4 regions of the Rossellomorea sp. GCM10028870 genome follow, and region 1 is predicted to be linked to each of the others. Evidence: riboswitches for the same ligand, from Rfam matches in the RefSeq annotation. Region 1 holds a riboswitch; each other region holds the start of a gene.

Region 1 (4,477 bases):
GTGATCAGTGGGTTACGGAATTGTCTAATCAGGATCTGGAGTCATTGTTGGTGTTGGAATAGTTGTAGGTGACCTCTTTCCTTTTGTGGGAAAGGGGTTTTTTGGTAGGTGTGGCATGTGAAATTGAGTGTGCTGGCGTTTTAATAGTAGCTAATGGGGTTATTTTAAAAGGGTTTTGACAAATTAGGGTTTGGTGTGATGTTTTTTTGGTCTTTTTTTACAAATATAATTGTAAAAAATGCGTTTTTTGTATACAGATTCGTTTTGTTGTGCCGCTTCCGAGCAAACTTGTGCCGCTTTTGGACTTTGCTGTGCCTCTTTTTAACTTTGTTGAGGCACTTTCCACAAAACACGTGCCAAAATGTGAACAACTGGAATCATTATCGTTCACCACAAGCGAAGGTCTAATACAATCGCACTCTTTGCCAAGCAAAAAAACGCCGGCCCCCAAAAGGAGACCGACTCAATATGAAGACATTAAGGGGAACGACTACTTTCTTACTCACTGCTACACATGTTTATTTCTAATGAGGTAGGTTTGAGGCATGTTGCGGTGACCATTGGCATTTGAGACAGCTGCTTATTAGGTTGGTTGGATTGTTCGTATGGAAAGAATTCTCGATGAGGGTGTTTTACTTATGATGAGGTTTTCAAAACTGGATTCGGGTACTCGTATCCTTGCTCAAGGGCTGTCACCCGTTGAGATAGATAGAAATTTTCGACGTTCGCTCTTGCTACTTTTTTGATGAGGTCTTCTGTTAACTTTTCCATTCTGTCGATTCTTTGTTCAAGATCTTGCAGTGTGGCCACAACTCCATCTCCCTTATAAAAATATTAGAACGGTAATTCGATTGTTTCTTTCTTGCTTGTCTCTGAAGCATTTACAGGCTCCCGCTTACTGTCCATAAATCTGACATTTTCAGCGACGACTTCCGTTACATACGTACGCTTTCCCTGATCATTCTCATAATGACGGGTTTGTATGCGACCCGTCACTCCAACGACAGATCCCTTTCGGCAGTATTTCTCCATATTGTCTGCAGCCCGGTTCCAAACGGTACAGAGTACGAAGTCTGTATCAATTTGGCCTTTTTGATTCTTGTAGTTACGATTCACAGCTATTGTAGCGTTAAGTATCGATTTTCCTTCCAATGTCTTTCTTGCTTCAGGATCTTTGGTCAGCCTTCCGACGATGGTCACTTGGTTGATCAATTCGCTTCGTTCCCTCCTTTCTCTTAAGGTGTTTTCATCTTACAACCATCTCTCCTATGTTGTAAAATCGTAAATTTCCGAAATTCGAGGCGAAAATGGCTTGAATTTCCGAAATTCCCCTAGGGAGATTTTCTGTTTTTTACTAAAAAGCGGGGTCAAAATCACAAAATTGCATCTTTCGTTCTTTTTTTCATCGAGGAATTTGTTAGGGAAACAATTCCTACTATGATATAATTTTATAAAACCTTTAAATGGGAGATGTTCGTTCATGAAAACCTTTAAAGTTATTTCACTTCAAGTAGTGGAAAACGATGAACTGCGTGACTTTGAAATTGTGGACGGTCTGATTATAAATAAAGAAGATGGACAGAGTACATGGCTCGTCGAAACATATTTGTCGAATGAATATATTGAATTCTTTCAAGAGGCTCAACAAAGGAAGGAAGATTTGGAAATCCAAGTCGTCATTTCTCATAAAGCCAATGACCCGGCTGCTTTCATGACATCCATCCGTTGTATTAAAGAGATGGATGACCATATTAGCATTATGTTTGAGGGGAAATTGAAGAAACAGCGCAACGAATATGCTGAATTACTGTTAGACGACTTAGTTCAAAAAGGATACTCAGGAGAAGAACTCATTCGCGAATTCCGTGAGAAAATGGTATCGAAACCGCGTATTCCGGCCACTGCTAAACCTAGTGTTTAATTATACGAAATTATGTAATATCCATGTGAATTTTTATGATATAATGAAATTAATTTTTGTGACTTCAGTTATGAAGTTCTTAGGTAGGTGTCCCTTGTGATCGGAGAAAGAGTAAAGAAATACCGACAAGAAAAAAGAATGTCTATGACAGAGCTTGCTGAAAAAGCCGGTGTCGCTAAGTCATATTTAAGCTCAATAGAACGCAACCTTCAACAAAATCCATCTATCCAATTTCTTGAAAAAGTGTCAGCTGCTTTAGGAATTCCGATGGATGCTCTATTACATGATCAATCAGAAAATCAGAATATCGACCATGAGTGGCTCAAAATTGCGGAAGAAGCTATGGATTCCGGTATTTCAAAAGAGCAGTTCCGTGAGTTCATTGAATTTAACAAATGGAAATTAGGTAATAAATAAAGTCTTGCGATCGGCTCGCAAGACTTTATTTATATTAAATCACTTTGTACTCGGCTTTCATTTCCTGGGATTGATTATGAAGAAATTCTCTGATTTCTTTTTTAGAAATTCCGGCGTCCAGTGCTTGTTTGATAAGTTCCATCCATTCAAGATCAAGTTCACGATTTGTCAATATAAATACCCTCCCAAAATACATGTATGTATTCCAGGCAATCCAGCCATCATAGTTCTCAAATAACCACACCTTCTACATTCATATATTCAACATGTTTGTGAAGATATGCCTACTCTATAACCTTAGATCTGTGACTTTGCGTCCTCATCTTTCAATAAGTTTGCCTTTATCTGACTCTTCCCTTCGAACTACTTCGATTATACTAATAAAAGTTCCTTTCATTTGTTGTTTTTTGTCAATTCCGTCAATTTAATTTACACTTTTTTCCTACACTTTAACCCATATTCTGACAATATCAAAATATTAAGCGTCTTTTTATTAGAATATCTTGTTAGTATTTGTCGTAAAACTACGAATACATGCTATTTTTATAGCTTTCCAGCTTTTTTCTTAAAGGGAGGACTTTTTCATTAATACTTTGGTAATTACTAGGATTATAGAACGCATGGTTAGATAAGTCAAATCCGCATGTGGGGCAGATCCATTCGCCCGATTCAGTACTACTGTAGGATGGTCTGGTACAGCGGTTGCAGGTTTTTTTGTACATAACATCACCTCTTATTAATATGTCTCTTTCTTTTTTCGTATAAATCTATTTAGAAATATTAAAAGTAACCCTGCAGTAATAAAGGAAATCCCTAAAAATAGTAATTTATACATATCGGTCGCAGTATTTGGTAAATTCAATCCCTTTGATGATAGTGGTTTTGAAGGAAATGTGCTTTTATCTGATTCTGACCTATCAATAATTGGTGTGGTAGAATCAGTATCTTCTGAAGGCTGTGGGGCTAAATTGGATTCTGCCGATATAATGATCTCAAATAGTGCTGAAGTATTTTGATACTCGTTCCCCAGTTCATAGGGAATCATAATTGAAAACATTAAATCTTTCCTTTCACCTTTTTTCAATAATTTCGGTGAAAATCCGTTGAAATTTTTTAGTTTATCATCAAATAGTAAATTTGATGAACTATCCGTATAAACCATTAAATCTAATTCATTAAAAAGCTTCTTATCAGGTTGCTTACTGTTTACTTGAAAAGTATAGCTTATGTCTTCAGTTCCTCCATTTTTAATCGTTAACGTTTTTTCCGTCCAATCCCCAGGTTTCATATTATCTATTTTAAAAAGAAATACTTCATCAGGGATAACTATCAGATCTATTTCGTTCGCTGTAGCCTTTTGTATATTCACTAATCCTGAATAAATGAAAACTACAGTAAATAAAATGATTAGTTTTTTAGAATTCATATTTTCATCCCCTATAATATATGAATATATACTTAATTAATGTTGATTGTTACTGTTTTGTTCTTTTTAAAGAACTTATTAATTCATTATAAGATTCAAATTCTTAATTTGAAATCCTCAAATACATCCAATACACAACTCTAATGAGCAATTATCGGTCATTCTCTCAAAATTGCTTTGTTTTATTAACTTTTTTGTATTTTATAAAATACATTTTGTTCTATATAATGAATTAAACTGTTATAAAGGGAGTAATATTCATGGTAGGTGAGCGGATTAAGAATCTGCGTGAGCAGAAAGGTTTAACAATTAATGAATTAGCATTACATTCTAATGTTTCTAAGTCTTACATTAGCTCCATAGAAAGGGGGCTGCAGAAAAACCCCTCTATTAAGGTATTAAAAAAAATTGCACTTACTTTGGATACTTCTTTAGAAAATATAACCTCTGCGCATAATAAAGTAATTATTCTTGGTGAAGAGTGGATTGAACCTCTTGAACATGCTATTGAGCACGGTTTAACCAAGGAAGAATTTCATGACTTCCTTTCTTTTGTACAATATAAAAGGAGTAAGCATAACAATGAATAGACTACTATTAGTTACTGGATCCATTCTTCTATTAATAGGAATAGGTTGTTCCGTTCTCGCTATTTCGGAAATGAATAAGCAGGAAGAGGCTCAGATGGATTCTTTAAAAGAGGCGAAGAGTTT
Region 2 (4,477 bases), on a different contig from region 1:
TGAAGGAACGCCGGTCCATTCGAAAGAATTAAGTGGAGGGCTGGCGCCTGAGCTTCATCAAGAGCTTGATCCTGTGTCACTTGTTCTCGTTCCTCATCTTGACCGTATTTATAGTGAGATGATGAGACGTGTATCGCTTAGAGGGGAAGATGGACACCGCTGGGTGAATCCGGAATTTTATGGAGATTGGGTTCAAAAAGGGTTTAGCACAGTCATTGATTCACTAACAGGCCTCATTTCTGACTATCCGGGATTCGTTCGCCTATTCTATGCCACTCACCACCCGGAATACAATGATGACTACGGATTGATCTATCCGAATCCAGTCGGGATCTTCATCACAAATGTTCATGGAAAGCTCCTTGGCTTCCATGCCGTTTCGATTTTGAGAATCACCCAGGATCCCAAGGGCGAATACCGGATCTATTTTTATAATCCGAATAATGATGGATCACAGAACTGGGGGCAGGGCATCGAACCTTCCGTCATGGAAAACGGGGAACTGGAAGGAGAATGCTCACTTCCGTTTCACGAGTTTGTTTCCCGCCTATACGCTTTCCACTACAACCCTTATGAACAGGGAGATGCCTTTGCTGTGGAAAATGAAATTGTCGATGAAATCAAAGATCTTGCCCGGGATAGCTGGGGAAGGGATTATACGTGGGTTTGAATCAGTTTCATGGCGTTAAGCACCGTTATTGCTTAACGCTTTTTTTGCTGCCCGATGCCAGTCGATTTTTCGTGTTTTGCATGATTATGTATTCAGTAGCCATACTAAATACTGGAGGTGGAATAGATGAGAGATCATAAGAAACCTGAAGAGTTACGAATGGACACGCCGTTAAACCCGGAATTCACTTTGAATAATGAGGTTCGAAATCCCAGTCAAGTCTATGTTCCGGGAGAGTCTGTGGAGGAACATCATGCAGTAGAGGAAGGAAACGGGTTCATGGCAGAAAAGGAAATCGGACAATCCAATGAAAATGGGTAGGAGATGATAAGAATGAATACGAAAGAATTTCCCGTAGCGGACCTGTCTGAAGATACCTTGAATATAGTGAGAAACATGGAAAGTGAACTTCGCCAGCAAACGGAAGAGGATATTATTCTAATCGCTTATAAGAATGGTGGTGAAACGATTGAAGGAAGAAGATAAAGTGAAAAAAGGAAATAAAGACATGCCCGATTTCAAACAGTTAAACGACCGTGTCATCGCAGAGGAACCGAAAGGACCATTTCTCGCCATCAAAACAAATATGGATACAGCAGGAGTCAAGGATAATCCGTATGCGTCTGAAAATGCAGATCCTGAACAAGATGAGAAATTACAGCAATTTTTCGAGGATGAAGAATTATAAGCAAATAGTGTCATGAGCAGTACATAAAAAAGCGCCAATCCGAAAGTGACTGGCGCTTTTTTGATATGATTATTAATTGAAAATTACATCTTTTCAATAAAGGAAAAAGGACTATACTAAAGAGGAAGAATAAAACAAACTGAAAAAGGCAAACTTGTTGAAAAGCAAGGACTGAAAAAGCTATCGGCCTGCCCGTCTTTCGAATGGCCGCCAAGCTGCCAGGCTCCTCACAAGAGTCAAGGCTCAAGAAGAGGAGAATGAAAGATGAATAGAATATGGAAGATGAGTATTTGTCTGATCCTGTTGAGTATCAATTCTTACCAATCAAATGAAAAGGCAGCTGGTATGGACGTGAGAGGGAAAAGCACGTGGCTTTGGAATACGGTTGACATCGTCGGACATAAAGAAGAAATCATCGGATTTTTTAAAGTTCATGGAGTAGATGAAGTGTATCTGCAAGTGAACCCGAACATAGAGAAGGAACACTATCAACTATTTATTCAAATGGCGACTTTAGAAAATATACACGTGTACGCCTTGGACGGGGCTCCAAAATGGGCGACCGTAAAAGGACAATCCGCCCTCATTGCTTTTTTTGATTGGCTGGAGGAATACCAGTTTGAAACGAGTGAGGATCAAAGATTTACCGGTGTTCATTTGGATGTGGAGCCTTACCTTTTATCCGGATGGTCAACCGCCTACGGCAAGACGGTGTTGAATTATCAGAAGATGGTGAATGAAGCAGTGATTCGATCTGATTCGCTTCAGCTTCCATTAGGGATGGATATTCCATTTTGGTTTGATGGGAAAACATTTAACAATGAATTAGGAAAAGGTAACCTTGCTCAGTGGGTGATTGGGAGGACGGATGAAGTTGGTGTTATGGCATACCGGGATCTGGCGAATGGGGAGAATGGAATCATTGAACTTGTCAGGAATGAGATGGAATTTGCCCAGGCTGCAGGGAAAAAGGTGAAGGTAGGAGTGGAAACAGCTCCATCTGCTGAAGGGGAATTCCTGACATTTCATGAAAATGGAGAGCAAATCATGCTTGCTGAACTTGCTCTTGTTGATGCCCAGTATGGTACATATTCTTCCTATAATGGAATCGCAGTTCATCATCACAGAAGCTGGAAGGATCTATCTGAATAGAGACAAAGAAGAAATGAGGAATGAAAGATGCCGAAAGTAGCCTTGGTTGAAGGATCCACTGGATTGGTTGGTTCACACCTGATTGAAATACTCATCAAGAGTCCCGAGTATAAAAAAGTGATTTCGTTCGTGAGAAGAAGCAGCGGGGTGAAGCATGAGAAGTTGGATGAACGAATCATCCCATTCGATCAGATGAAGCTCCTGCCCCACGAGGAAATCGACGATGTATTTTGTTGTCTTGGAACGACCATCAAGAAGGCGCAGACGAAGGAAGCATTTAGAAAGGTAGATTACGAATACCCCGTTCAGCTAGGAAACCTCGGTAAGGACCATGGGGCCAAACAATATATGGTCATATCAGCTATTGGGGCGAGCTCCGGTTCACCGTTCTTTTATAGTAAGGTGAAAGGGGAGCTCGAGGAAGACTTAATAGCCCTGAATTATCCTGCCCTGCACATTTTCAGGCCATCCCTTCTTTTAGGGGAAAGAGATGAATTCCGCCTTGGGGAAAAAGCGGGAGAAATCTTTTCCAGAGCCATCCGCCCGGTAATGGTAGGTAAGTTAAAAAAGTACAGAAGCATCTCAGGTGGTCAAGTGGCTTATGGAATGTACCGTGCCGCCAATGGCCATGTCAGTGAAAAAGTAACCTTCCATGAATCGGATCAAATTCAGCAGCTGTAAAAAGAGGAGGATAAAATGAAGAGAGTACTTAGGGGACATCATCTTCTTTGCACCCACGGATTTAAAGGCATGGGGTATAGTCCTGATTTTGTAAACGTTATGACGGAAATAGTGGGAGAAATACGAAATGATGAAAGGGATCTTCCCATTCAGGTCGTTCAAGCCTTTGATGACGCCTGTCAAGCATGTCCACATAAAGGGAAAACAGTATGTGAAAAAAGTGAAAACTCCAATGATCATGTTCTATCATTAGATAGCCGTGTCCTCCGGCATTTAGAGCTGAAACACGGGGAAACCTATATGAAATCAGATCTGATTATCCGAACGGCTAATAAAGTGAAACCTGAGGATCTTGATCATCTATGTAAAGGCTGCTCCTGGCTTGAATATGGGGTCTGTAAGGAAGGGATCGGGAAGCTGAGAGAAAAAGTTCTGGCTTAAGAGAAGGCTCTCTTACTACTTTCTCCTATAAAATAAAAAAGACCCGCATTTGAGCTAAGCGGGTCTTTCGGGTCAGAATGCATAAAAATGTCTCAAGGCATTCACGAGATGCTTCAGCGATGGGTCCTCTTCAAGATTCACAATCATTCCTTTAATGACGACCTGCCGGGTTTCCTCTTTTTGAATTTCCTCTTGAATGACTTCCAGAGAAATTTTGGTATTTTCATCCTCTGCTACTTCACGTGCATCCTCGATCATATGAACAAGTGTAGACTCATTGATCCTGTTAGATAAAGTGAAATCCTTCACCAGATCCTCCACTTTTTCAAAGGAAAGAACAGGCTGATCCCCGCTTTTTAGTAAGCCTTCCACTAAATCATCCGTACGTTTCAATATGAATCGGGACAAATAGGCAAAATCCAATTCGATTTTATCAAGCATCACCAATTCTAAATAAGAATGGAAAAAACCTTGAATCATCATAGTGATATCCCAGAAGTAGGGTTCGATTTTTTTTCCGTAAATCCCATATAATCTTTTTTTATAATAACGATGGGTGTCCATTTTCATTTCACTGAGGAGATCATGGATTTCATCGTTAAACGGCATGGCGTTCTCTCTGATCTGCATAATGATAAACTCTTTATGTTTACAGATTTCAATAAGCTGGCATTCTAATTGCTTTTGGAATTTTTCATAAGGAGGCAGATCCTCGTTTTCAATCTCATTCACTTTAGCTGTGATCATTTTAAAATAGTATTTCATGATAGCCAATAGAAGGGCTTCCTTTGACTTGAAATACAAATAGAATGCACCTTTAGATATTTCACACTCGTTCACGATTT
Region 3 (4,477 bases), on a different contig from region 1:
CCAAAGCACAGGTCTTAATAGAAGATACGCAATGAGACTTAAAGGCAGGAAATGAATGGAATCAACCATTCGATCAAGCCAGTTTTTCCTGTTTTCTTTTAAATGAAAATGATAGGCAATACCTAGATAGAATCCACCAATCACCCTTAGGGAAGCGACAACCAGTGCAAATAGGAGGGTATACTTTGCCCCGACAATCAGTTGATCGAGGATGCTATACCCGAAGAAATCGGAGCCTAAGATCATCTCTCCAAATGGTTTATGAGGAGGTGCACTGATGATTCGTCCCTCATCGTTCTTCATAAACTGAATTTGTTTAATCGGCTCTTCTTTCATGACTGGATAAAGGAAACTGATAACAATCAAGAGAAAGATGACACTAAAGCCGATGGCAAACTTCCCATTATGCATATGCTGCCACCAAAGCCGTCTAATCGTAGAAAGCCAGCCCCATATCTTCCATTCATTCCACCTCGTTTTATCCCTTTTATATTTGGAATGATCGACGCTTCCCTCCCGATTAATCCATAGATATACACCTTGATACACAACAAAAAAAGGTGTGTAAATCATCATCAGCGAGATGGCTATGACCATCGGTCTGAAGTCCTGGACGATATAATACGTGATTCCTCTCATATTGAAAATCGTTTCAATGATAAATAAGCTCGACAGCATCCCCCAAATAATCAGCTTTCCATGATAAAACAGGCTTGGAGAAATATTTTTCAGTACGTGGGCAAAGAGGATCCTGCCTTTTGACATTCCCTTACTTTGGGCAAACTCTATATGTGGCTTAAGCATCTCTTCTTCCATAATAAAAAGAAGAATACGAAAGAAAGAGATCATGGGAATAATCGATAATGTGATGATAGGAGCAAGAAAGATCTTTTCATCCCCAAACTCTGTAAATTTCATTAATTCGAAGCCGAAATGCTTTATACCATACACAATGAGAAGCTGGAGCATAAACGCAAACATTAAGTCAGGTACCGTCTCAAATAGGTTTAATACTTTCTTTAGAGAAGACGTAACCCATCGGGGCAAAAACACTGTGAATAGTGTAAGGATGAATGCTATTCCCAGGCCCAAACCCAATGCTCCGCCGATAATCTGCAAAGAATACAGATAAGGTCCCCAAAGCATGTCCAGAAAATCGACGGTTATCCCTTTATAGGAATAGCTCCAATTTTCACGGTCCAAAAATACAAAAACAAATTTAATGAACTCTTCAAAGAATCCGACAAAATTATACAGACCCCTCTCCTTAAATACTTCAGGTGCGATACTCACGGCTAAAATACCAATCAACCCGAGAATATAATAGAACATAAATTTCAGCGGAAATGTGAGAAGCCTCATACTTTGATCCCCTTTTTTTCTCTTTTTCCTCAGTTTAATGGAAATGTTAAATATTTTCAATTTTATTTCAATTCCGACAAAACCACTGTAGGTTTCCACGAAAAAAGGTAACTCCCACACTTCAGAGTCACCATTCCATTTAAGCTAATAGTCGACTTGGCCTTCCCAGATAAAAGCCTTGTCCTATTGTAATCCCAATTTCCTCTGCCACTTTCATATCCTGTTTGGTTTCAATTCCTTCTAACACAATTAACGTATCCTTACCGTAAAATTGATTAAAAAAGGACAGGAATCGTTGTTTCTTATCATCTTGAGCCAGATTTAGAGCAAAATAGCGATCCAGCTTAATGATTTCCGGTTCATATTCAATGGATTTCTTGATGGAGGATGTCCCTTGACCAAAGTCATCAATCGCATACCATACTCCATATTGCTTAAGTTCTTTGAGTGACTCTTTTAATAATGGATTCTGCCAGAGTTCCTCCGCACTCGACTCATTAATCTCAAGTACAAGACGCCCCTTAATTTCAGGATGCTTCTTCATGAGGTCATAAAAATAGGTATGAAAGCTTGGGTGAAGAATCGTCGTAATATAAATATTAAGAAATAACTTACAGTTCTTCAATCCATTCTCTGAAAAGCTTTCAAGAGCTTTTGAAATGGATAAGGTATCAAGCTTATATAAGATATTCGCTTTCATGGCAGACTGAAAGACACTTTCAGGGTTTTCGTTATACTTGTTTCGTAACAGGCCCTCATATGCATAGAGGGATTGATGCTTGCCCATTTCATATAAGGGCTGAAAATCATGATAAATATAATCGTTTTGAAAAATAGTAAAGATGTTCATAGGACCCCTATACTCTCTGTTTATTTTTATAGAAGATGTCTAAATGTAAAAAAGCCTTATAAAAAAACCACACAAAAACGTATTCCTACGTTCGTATGTGGTCGGTTGCGCTACTAGCTCCCCTAAATGTAAGCGCCCATCTATCATTTAGGTTCAAAGCTCCCATTCGAATTGTCTGTATTCAATGAAATTAGTCTTATAAGAAAAATATACCACAAACGTAGTACTTATGGGGTGTGTTTTCAATGAATATTAGAAAATTCTTAAAAAAACACTCATCTTGATACATACGGATTGTCTTTAACCCAAAACCTCCATGGATAATCCCTCGCTTCTCCAGTGTTTTCAATTCCTATTCGTTTTCCTTCTACAATGTTTTCTGGCTGGTATCCTCTTGAGATGATGAGAGGCGGTTCTAAATAGCTCCCTCCGTAGTCCTCCATTGTGATGCCTAACGCTTTCGTCAGCTTTCCTGGACCATTTGTCCAATTTTTCTTTATATGACCCGGCCTTCTTCTTTCCATAAGCCCCAACCCTTCAAGTGGTTCAACGGCTCTAATGAGAATCGCTTCAGGCTTCTCTCGTTCACCGCTCACTACATTCACTAAACAATGGGTATGCATAACATATGTATATATCCGGCCTGCTTCATGAAACATGACTTCCGTCCGCTTCGTACGCCTGTTTCCATAACTGTGAGCCGCTCGATCCTCAGGCCCTAAATAGGCTTCCGTTTCCACAATGTAACCTGATGCAGTTCCCTCCTCCGTCTCTTTCATTAATACACATCCCAACAGGGACTTTGCAAGCTCCAAAGTGGGTTGTTCGAAAAAGGAAGGCGGCATAGGCGTATACTTCATGATTTTCACTTCCTTTAACCAAATAGTCAGTACTTATAAGTATTGGTATACCCCATTTACTTGAGGGTTAAATATAATAGAATGTTTAGCTTTTATTTATAGCCTACCCTTAAACAAATCTAAAGGTATGGCTTCCACCTTCCGATCATTCCTGCCCGTTGTGGTTTCTGCTTTACAAAGAGAGTTCCAAATGGCTTCTTCTACGCTATCCACGGTCATTTCAAATAGGGTGGATATGATCGGTCCGTCTTCTTTAATGAAAGAGTAAAGAATCGTGTTATCATTGTCGGGCTGATGTGGAATCCGGTGAGCAGTAGAGAAAGCAAGAACAACATCACCACTTCCATGTGCTGCATACGAACCCGTTCTTGAAAGACCGAATGAAGCACGTTTGGCCAATCGTTTAAGCTGCCTTTCATTGAGAGGTGCATCGGTAGCTAAGATGATCATGATGGATCCATCGGGTATATCCATATCCTCCCCGGTGTGAAGGGTGGGAACCATTAAATCTTTTCTGTGGCCGAAATTCGTTAATACGAGTGCTCCCACTTTATACTTTTCATCTCCAAATGCATACTCCCTGGAGCTCGTCCCTATACCTCCTTTATATCCTAAACAAAGCATCCCGGTTCCCGCTCCTACACACCCTTCTTCAACAGGTCCGGATTGTGCATGAAGAATGGCTTCCCTGGCATCTTCAGGCTTTACATGAAGGCCCCGGATATCATTGAGATAACCATCATTGCATTCTCCCACAACGACATTTACTGTCCCTGTTGTGTCGCCGATTTCAGGTGTTTCGCCCAGCATATATTGAACGGTCCCTTTTAACACATCCCCAACGGAAAGAGTATTCGTCAAGAGAATCGGGCTCTCAAGGACACCCAGCTCCTCCATTTGAATCGTCCCGACTGTTTTTCCAAAGCCATTGATTACATAGCTGGCAGCAAATATCTTTTCTCGAAACAGATTGCCTTCATGAGGTAATACCGCCGTAACACCCGTCCTTACCACGGTACCGTCATGCTCATAGTGAAGGGTTTTATGCCCAACCTTCACTCCCTCAATATCGGTAATACTGTTATTTTCCCCACATGTATACGAGCCGATACTACCTCCGATCTCCCGAAATCGTTTCCGTTCCATTAATGAAAAACCTCCTTCTTCCTTATCAGTAATTATTCGGGGCAAGAGCTCAAAACCCTTTTAAAACACAGAAGTAAACCCTATTTTTTACAGGGTAAAAATGAAGGCGGGAGTACATATTAAAGACTGTTAATGCCTGTTATAAAAGGTAATCAACAATATTGGAGGATCAAACATGAAAAAACGCTTTCTTTCGATAACAGTCTGTGCCGTCATCCCGTTTATGCTGATGACTGCCTGTAACACTAACGATACAAAC
Region 4 (4,477 bases), on a different contig from region 1:
GTATAATCAATCCACGTTACATTTTGCAGCTTTTGATCTAATTTCGCATTAATCTCTTGTTCGATTTCCCTCATCCGCCTCATCAGCTCTCCAAAGCTCATTTTAAAATGAGTGGCTGCCTGTTGATGAGGAGAGTGTTTCACAAGTAAGGCCATAAATTCCTCAGACGTCTCGGATCGGCTCGCCAATTCATCTTCAAGACCGACCACATATTGATAGATGTCCCTTTTTTTATTCGGCAGGCCTTTAACAATATCCCGTGCGACAATTTCCATTAAATGTTCGTTCATCGTATTCACCTCGGCATAAGTTTATACCTTAACCTATTCTTTGTAGTGGTACGACATGCACTAGTTCATGTTGTATTTTTTCAAGAAGCGTTCTGCACGGCCTCCGCGATCAGAGAACTTCTGTCTTCCTGTATAAAATGGATGCGTGTCCGAACTTACTTCTACTTTTAATAAAGGATACGTGTTCCCGTCTTCCCACTCAATCGTTTCATTGGATGTTTTCGTAGATCCAGTTAAAAAGGAAAAACCGCTGTTCGTGTCCATAAATACCACTTGTTGATACTCTGGATGAATGTCTTTTTTCATTCTTAATTCCCCACCTTGAAGATTAATGTATTACCAACTTGATTTTTTGACGCCGGGTATTTGCCCTTTATGAGCAAACTCTCTGAAAGCGATACGGGACATCTTAAATTTACGGAGATAGCCTCTTGGTCTCCCTGTAACTTCACAGCGACTGTTTAATCGCGTCGGCGAGGAATCCCTCGGCAGCTTCCTTAACGCTTCATAATCACCCTTCTCCTTTAAATCCCTGCGCAAATCTGCATACTTCTGAACAAGCTCCTGACGCTTCTTCTCTTTTACTACCTTTGATTTCTTGGCCAAAATGATTCACTCCTTCTTTAATCGTAATCATTACGTTTTATAACGGAATAATGTCATTAAAACATACTCTCTATCTTTTTGCAATGATATTTACCTGCTATCTTTTGGAGTGAACTTTCCAGAACCGATCTAAAATGAAATCTATTAAAAATAGTTAAAACCGAATACCATTCAACCCGGCATTCGGTTTTATATGTCCTATGCTGCTTTTAAACCTTCTAAAATAAGTATAAAGTATTTAACTGTATCTCCGCTACGGCGATTGATGACTTCAATGTCCATTAGGATTTTCTTAACCTCTTCAGCACCTATACGTTCGATAATTATCTCTGTGATTTCTTCAGCTGTATATTCACCTACATCAGTAGACCTCAAAGCAGTCCTATTCCTTCTACAAAAACTTCTTAATTGCCTTTTTAATTCAGTCAATTCCAACATCATCATCCTTACTACAGATTCAAATCCTACCAAACACGTCGTATAGATAAAAAAGCCCACCAAAAAGGCAGGCTAAATGATACTAATAAACGTTCGGAATAGTATTCATTGTAATCCATTGTTTTCGGTAACCCGGCCATCGTTATTCTCATCTGAGAATGGTAGACCCGAGGCTTTGCGTCCTAATCTTTCAATTAGTTTGCCCTTATCAAATTGTAGGAACTACAGTTGTCATTATACTAAAAAACGTAATGTATGAGAAGATTCTTAATGGAATTAGTGAATATTCTCTAGACTTTCATATAACTAGAAAACCCGTCGTAAAAAAACCCCGCTTCTATTGAAGCAGGGTTTTAAGATTAAAAGTTAATATATTGACGTGGGTTTACAGCATTTGATTTCGATGCATTCCATGAACCTGCATGAAGTTCAAAGTGTAAATGCTGCCCGAAAGAGTATCCTGTGTTACCCATGTAACCGATTCTGTCACCCTTGTTAACTGCTTGTCCAGTGCTTACAGATGAAGAAGCCATGTGGGCATAAACAGTTGTGAACGTTTGACCGTTGATTGAGTGAGTGATGTATACTACATTTCCATAGCTTGAGCTATAGTGACTCTTGATGACATATCCATCAGCAGCTGCAGAGATTGGAACACTGCCGCGCGCTGCGATATCTGTACCATAGTGAAAACGCTTTTTACCGTTCAACACGTCCCAGCCAAAGTTTGTTGTAATCGTTCCGGAAGCTGGAGATGTCCAGGCACCGGCACTTACTGGTGCACTTGGAGCTGTTTCAGCAGGAGCTGAAGAAGAACCACCGCTGCTGCTTGTTGTTGCTTGTTGTTGAGCTGCTGCACGTTTAGCCGCTTCTGCTTCCGCTTGACGCTTGCGCTCGATCTCACGCTGACGTGCAAGTTCTGCTAAGCGTGCTTGTTCAGCCTGGATTTCACCTTCAAGCTGGTGTTCCATTTTAGAAAGCTCATCCGATTCTTTTTGAAGATCTTTTTTCTCTACTTCAAGAGAAGCCTGTTGTGCTTCAAGCTGCTTGAATAACTCAGCTTTTTGAGCTTTTTGACTATCAAGATCTTGTTTAAGAGATTCAAGACTTGCTTTAGTAGATTCTAATTCTGCAAGCTTTGCTTCTACTTCTTCTTGTTTCTTTTCTAATTCAGCCTGATCACGTTTTTGTTCGTCCATGATCTTTTTATCGGCACTTACGATTGTATTTACTGCTGTTACACGGTTGATGAAGTCACCGAAGCTGTCCGCGCCAAGTAGTACATCAAGATAATTTGCAGAGCCGCCTTTTTCCTGGATCGCACGGGCACGTTCTTTTAATAGTTCGTTACGTTCTTTAATTTTTTCTTCTAAAATTTTAATTTCTTCTTTAAGTTTATTGATTTCTGCAGTTGTTTCATCAATCTCTTTTGTTTTTTCAGCTATCTTAGTTTCAGTATCTTTTAATTTTGTACTGATTTCAGCAATTTGTGTTTGGATTTCTTGTTGTTTATTGATGTTTTGGTTAATTTCTGACTTTTTCTCATCAATCTTTCCGTTAATTTCTTCTTTTTTAGAAGAAATGTCATCTTGCTGTTTCTTTAGATCCTCCACGGAGGAATGAGCGTTAGCAGTTGTCCCCAATGTTGGTAGACTTCCGATTGTTAATGCTGCTGCAATTGATAATGATATGAAATACTTCTTGTTCAAGCGGCATGCTCCTTTCAGCTTCTATCAACCTATCAAATTTTACACTTTTAAGAACTTACGAACAGACATAAAGCTTCCCCATGCCCCGATCAAGCAACCCATTAATAGAATTAATCCGTTTACTTGATAGATAAAGGGGGTAAAATCCAATATCTGAATAAAATGGTTTTGTAGTTTTGGTTTAATAAAGTCATAGGCATAGTAGTAACCTGTTGTTACAAGAGCGATCGGGATAATAGAACCTAAAATTCCAAGCCATAATCCTTCTAGTATAAATGGCCAGCGTACAAACCAGTTGGTTGCACCCACGAGTTTCATTATCTCGATTTCCCTTCTTCTTGCGACAATCGTAATTTTTATTGTATTTGAGATGAGGAACATGGCGGTAAACAACAGACCGATGATTAACACCAGGCCAACGTTTCGGCTCATTTCCAGTACGTTAAATAATTTCTCGATCTTCGCTTCACCATACAGGGCTTCATTTACATTCTCATACTTGCTGATTTCAGCAGCAATCTTCCCAGTGTCTCGAGGATTCTCTGCTTTTACAATAAACACATCATATAATGGGTTATCTTGTTCAAATAATCTGAAATCGTCTCCCAGATCTTTCACAAGGTTCTGAAGTTCCTCTTCTTTAGAGGAATACTCGACGGATTCGACTCCACTTATTTGGTTAATCTTCTTATCTATTTCATCAATTTGAGCTTTTTCAGTACCAACCTCGAGTAGGACGCGAACTTCAACGTCTTTTTCAATATCGGTTGCAACCTTGTTCATGTTTAGCATTAGTACCATAAACACACCGACAAGCAGTAAGGTTACGGTAACGGCACTCACTGATGCAAACGTCATCCAGCCGTTACGTCCGATGCTTTTGAAACTCTCTCTAAGGTGTCGACCATACGTTCTAGCTTTCATAACCGTAATCACCTCGCTGTTCGTCACGAACAATTCGGCCATTCTCAATGGCAATTACCCGATGCTTGATAGTATTTACGATCTCCCGGTTATGTGTAGCCATGATCACTGTTGTACCACGGTTGCTTATTTCTTCAAAGATGTTCATGATATCCCAAGATGTTTCAGGATCGAGGTTTCCTGTAGGCTCATCTGCAATCACAAGCTTCGGCGTATTCACAATGGATCGTGCAATTGATACACGCTGCTGCTCTCCTCCTGACAGCTCATCAGGAAGCATTCTTGCTTTATGCTTTAACCCTACCAGGTCAAGTACTTCCATAACTCTCTTTTTGATTTGCTTAGGGTGTTCTTCTATTACTTCAAGTGCGAAGGCAATGTTTTCATAGATAGTAAGCGATGGTAGCAACTTAAAATCCTGGAACACGACCCCAACGTTTCTTCTTAAGTATGGAACTCTACTATTTTTTAATTTTGCCAGATTGATACCGTTTACGATGATATCTCCTT

What was found. Region 1 has a riboswitch for cyclic di-GMP ahead of ACFQWC_RS19655 (anti-repressor SinI family protein). Riboswitches for the same ligand answer to the same signal wherever they lie in the genome.
Region 2: another riboswitch for cyclic di-GMP. It lies ahead of ACFQWC_RS17225 (amidase); the one in region 1 lies ahead of ACFQWC_RS19655 (anti-repressor SinI family protein).
Region 3: another riboswitch for cyclic di-GMP. It lies ahead of ACFQWC_RS22040 (EAL domain-containing protein); the one in region 1 lies ahead of ACFQWC_RS19655 (anti-repressor SinI family protein).
Region 4: another riboswitch for cyclic di-GMP. It lies ahead of ACFQWC_RS15570 (hypothetical protein); the one in region 1 lies ahead of ACFQWC_RS19655 (anti-repressor SinI family protein).

The regions. Positions count from the first base shown of each region.
Region 1 is NZ_JBHTGN010000005.1:238,354-242,830, reverse strand. Features, by position in the region: gene ACFQWC_RS19680 (DEAD/DEAH box helicase) at 1-62, shown strand, start outside; gene ACFQWC_RS19675 (hypothetical protein) at 637-810, opposite strand; gene ACFQWC_RS19670 (single-stranded DNA-binding protein) at 835-1,212, opposite strand; gene ACFQWC_RS19665 (YwpF-like family protein) at 1,481-1,921, shown strand; gene ACFQWC_RS19660 (helix-turn-helix domain-containing protein) at 2,018-2,338, shown strand; gene ACFQWC_RS19655 (anti-repressor SinI family protein) at 2,373-2,510, opposite strand; cyclic di-GMP riboswitch class I at 2,544-2,688, opposite strand; gene ACFQWC_RS19650 (TasA family protein) at 3,075-3,764, opposite strand; gene ACFQWC_RS19645 (XRE family transcriptional regulator) at 4,025-4,354, shown strand; gene ACFQWC_RS19640 (class D sortase) at 4,347-4,477, shown strand, end outside.
Region 2 is NZ_JBHTGN010000004.1:194,199-198,675, forward strand. Features, by position in the region: gene ACFQWC_RS17205 (hypothetical protein) at 1-670, shown strand, start outside; gene ACFQWC_RS17210 (hypothetical protein) at 797-991, shown strand; gene ACFQWC_RS17215 (hypothetical protein) at 1,004-1,156, shown strand; gene ACFQWC_RS17220 (hypothetical protein) at 1,140-1,358, shown strand; cyclic di-GMP riboswitch class I at 1,496-1,581, shown strand; gene ACFQWC_RS17225 (amidase) at 1,623-2,510, shown strand; gene ACFQWC_RS17230 (NAD-dependent epimerase/dehydratase family protein) at 2,538-3,191, shown strand; gene ACFQWC_RS17235 (DUF1284 domain-containing protein) at 3,207-3,632, shown strand; gene ACFQWC_RS17240 (TetR/AcrR family transcriptional regulator) at 3,705-4,477, opposite strand, start outside.
Region 3 is NZ_JBHTGN010000007.1:58,631-63,107, forward strand. Features, by position in the region: gene ACFQWC_RS22035 (ABC transporter permease subunit) at 1-1,362, opposite strand, end outside; gene ACFQWC_RS22040 (EAL domain-containing protein) at 1,502-2,212, opposite strand; cyclic di-GMP riboswitch class II at 2,303-2,383, opposite strand; gene ACFQWC_RS22045 (DNA-3-methyladenine glycosylase) at 2,488-3,072, opposite strand; gene ACFQWC_RS22050 (DmpA family aminopeptidase) at 3,169-4,218, opposite strand; gene ACFQWC_RS22055 (CAP domain-containing protein) at 4,394-4,477, shown strand, end outside.
Region 4 is NZ_JBHTGN010000003.1:353,414-357,890, forward strand. Features, by position in the region: gene ACFQWC_RS15555 (hypothetical protein) at 1-290, opposite strand, end outside; gene ACFQWC_RS15560 (type B 50S ribosomal protein L31) at 351-596, opposite strand; gene rpsN (30S ribosomal protein S14) at 627-896, opposite strand; gene ACFQWC_RS15570 (hypothetical protein) at 1,095-1,331, opposite strand; cyclic di-GMP riboswitch class I at 1,458-1,548, opposite strand; gene ACFQWC_RS15575 (murein hydrolase activator EnvC family protein) at 1,694-3,043, opposite strand; gene ftsX (permease-like cell division protein FtsX) at 3,083-3,967, opposite strand; gene ftsE (cell division ATP-binding protein FtsE) at 3,957-4,477, opposite strand, start outside.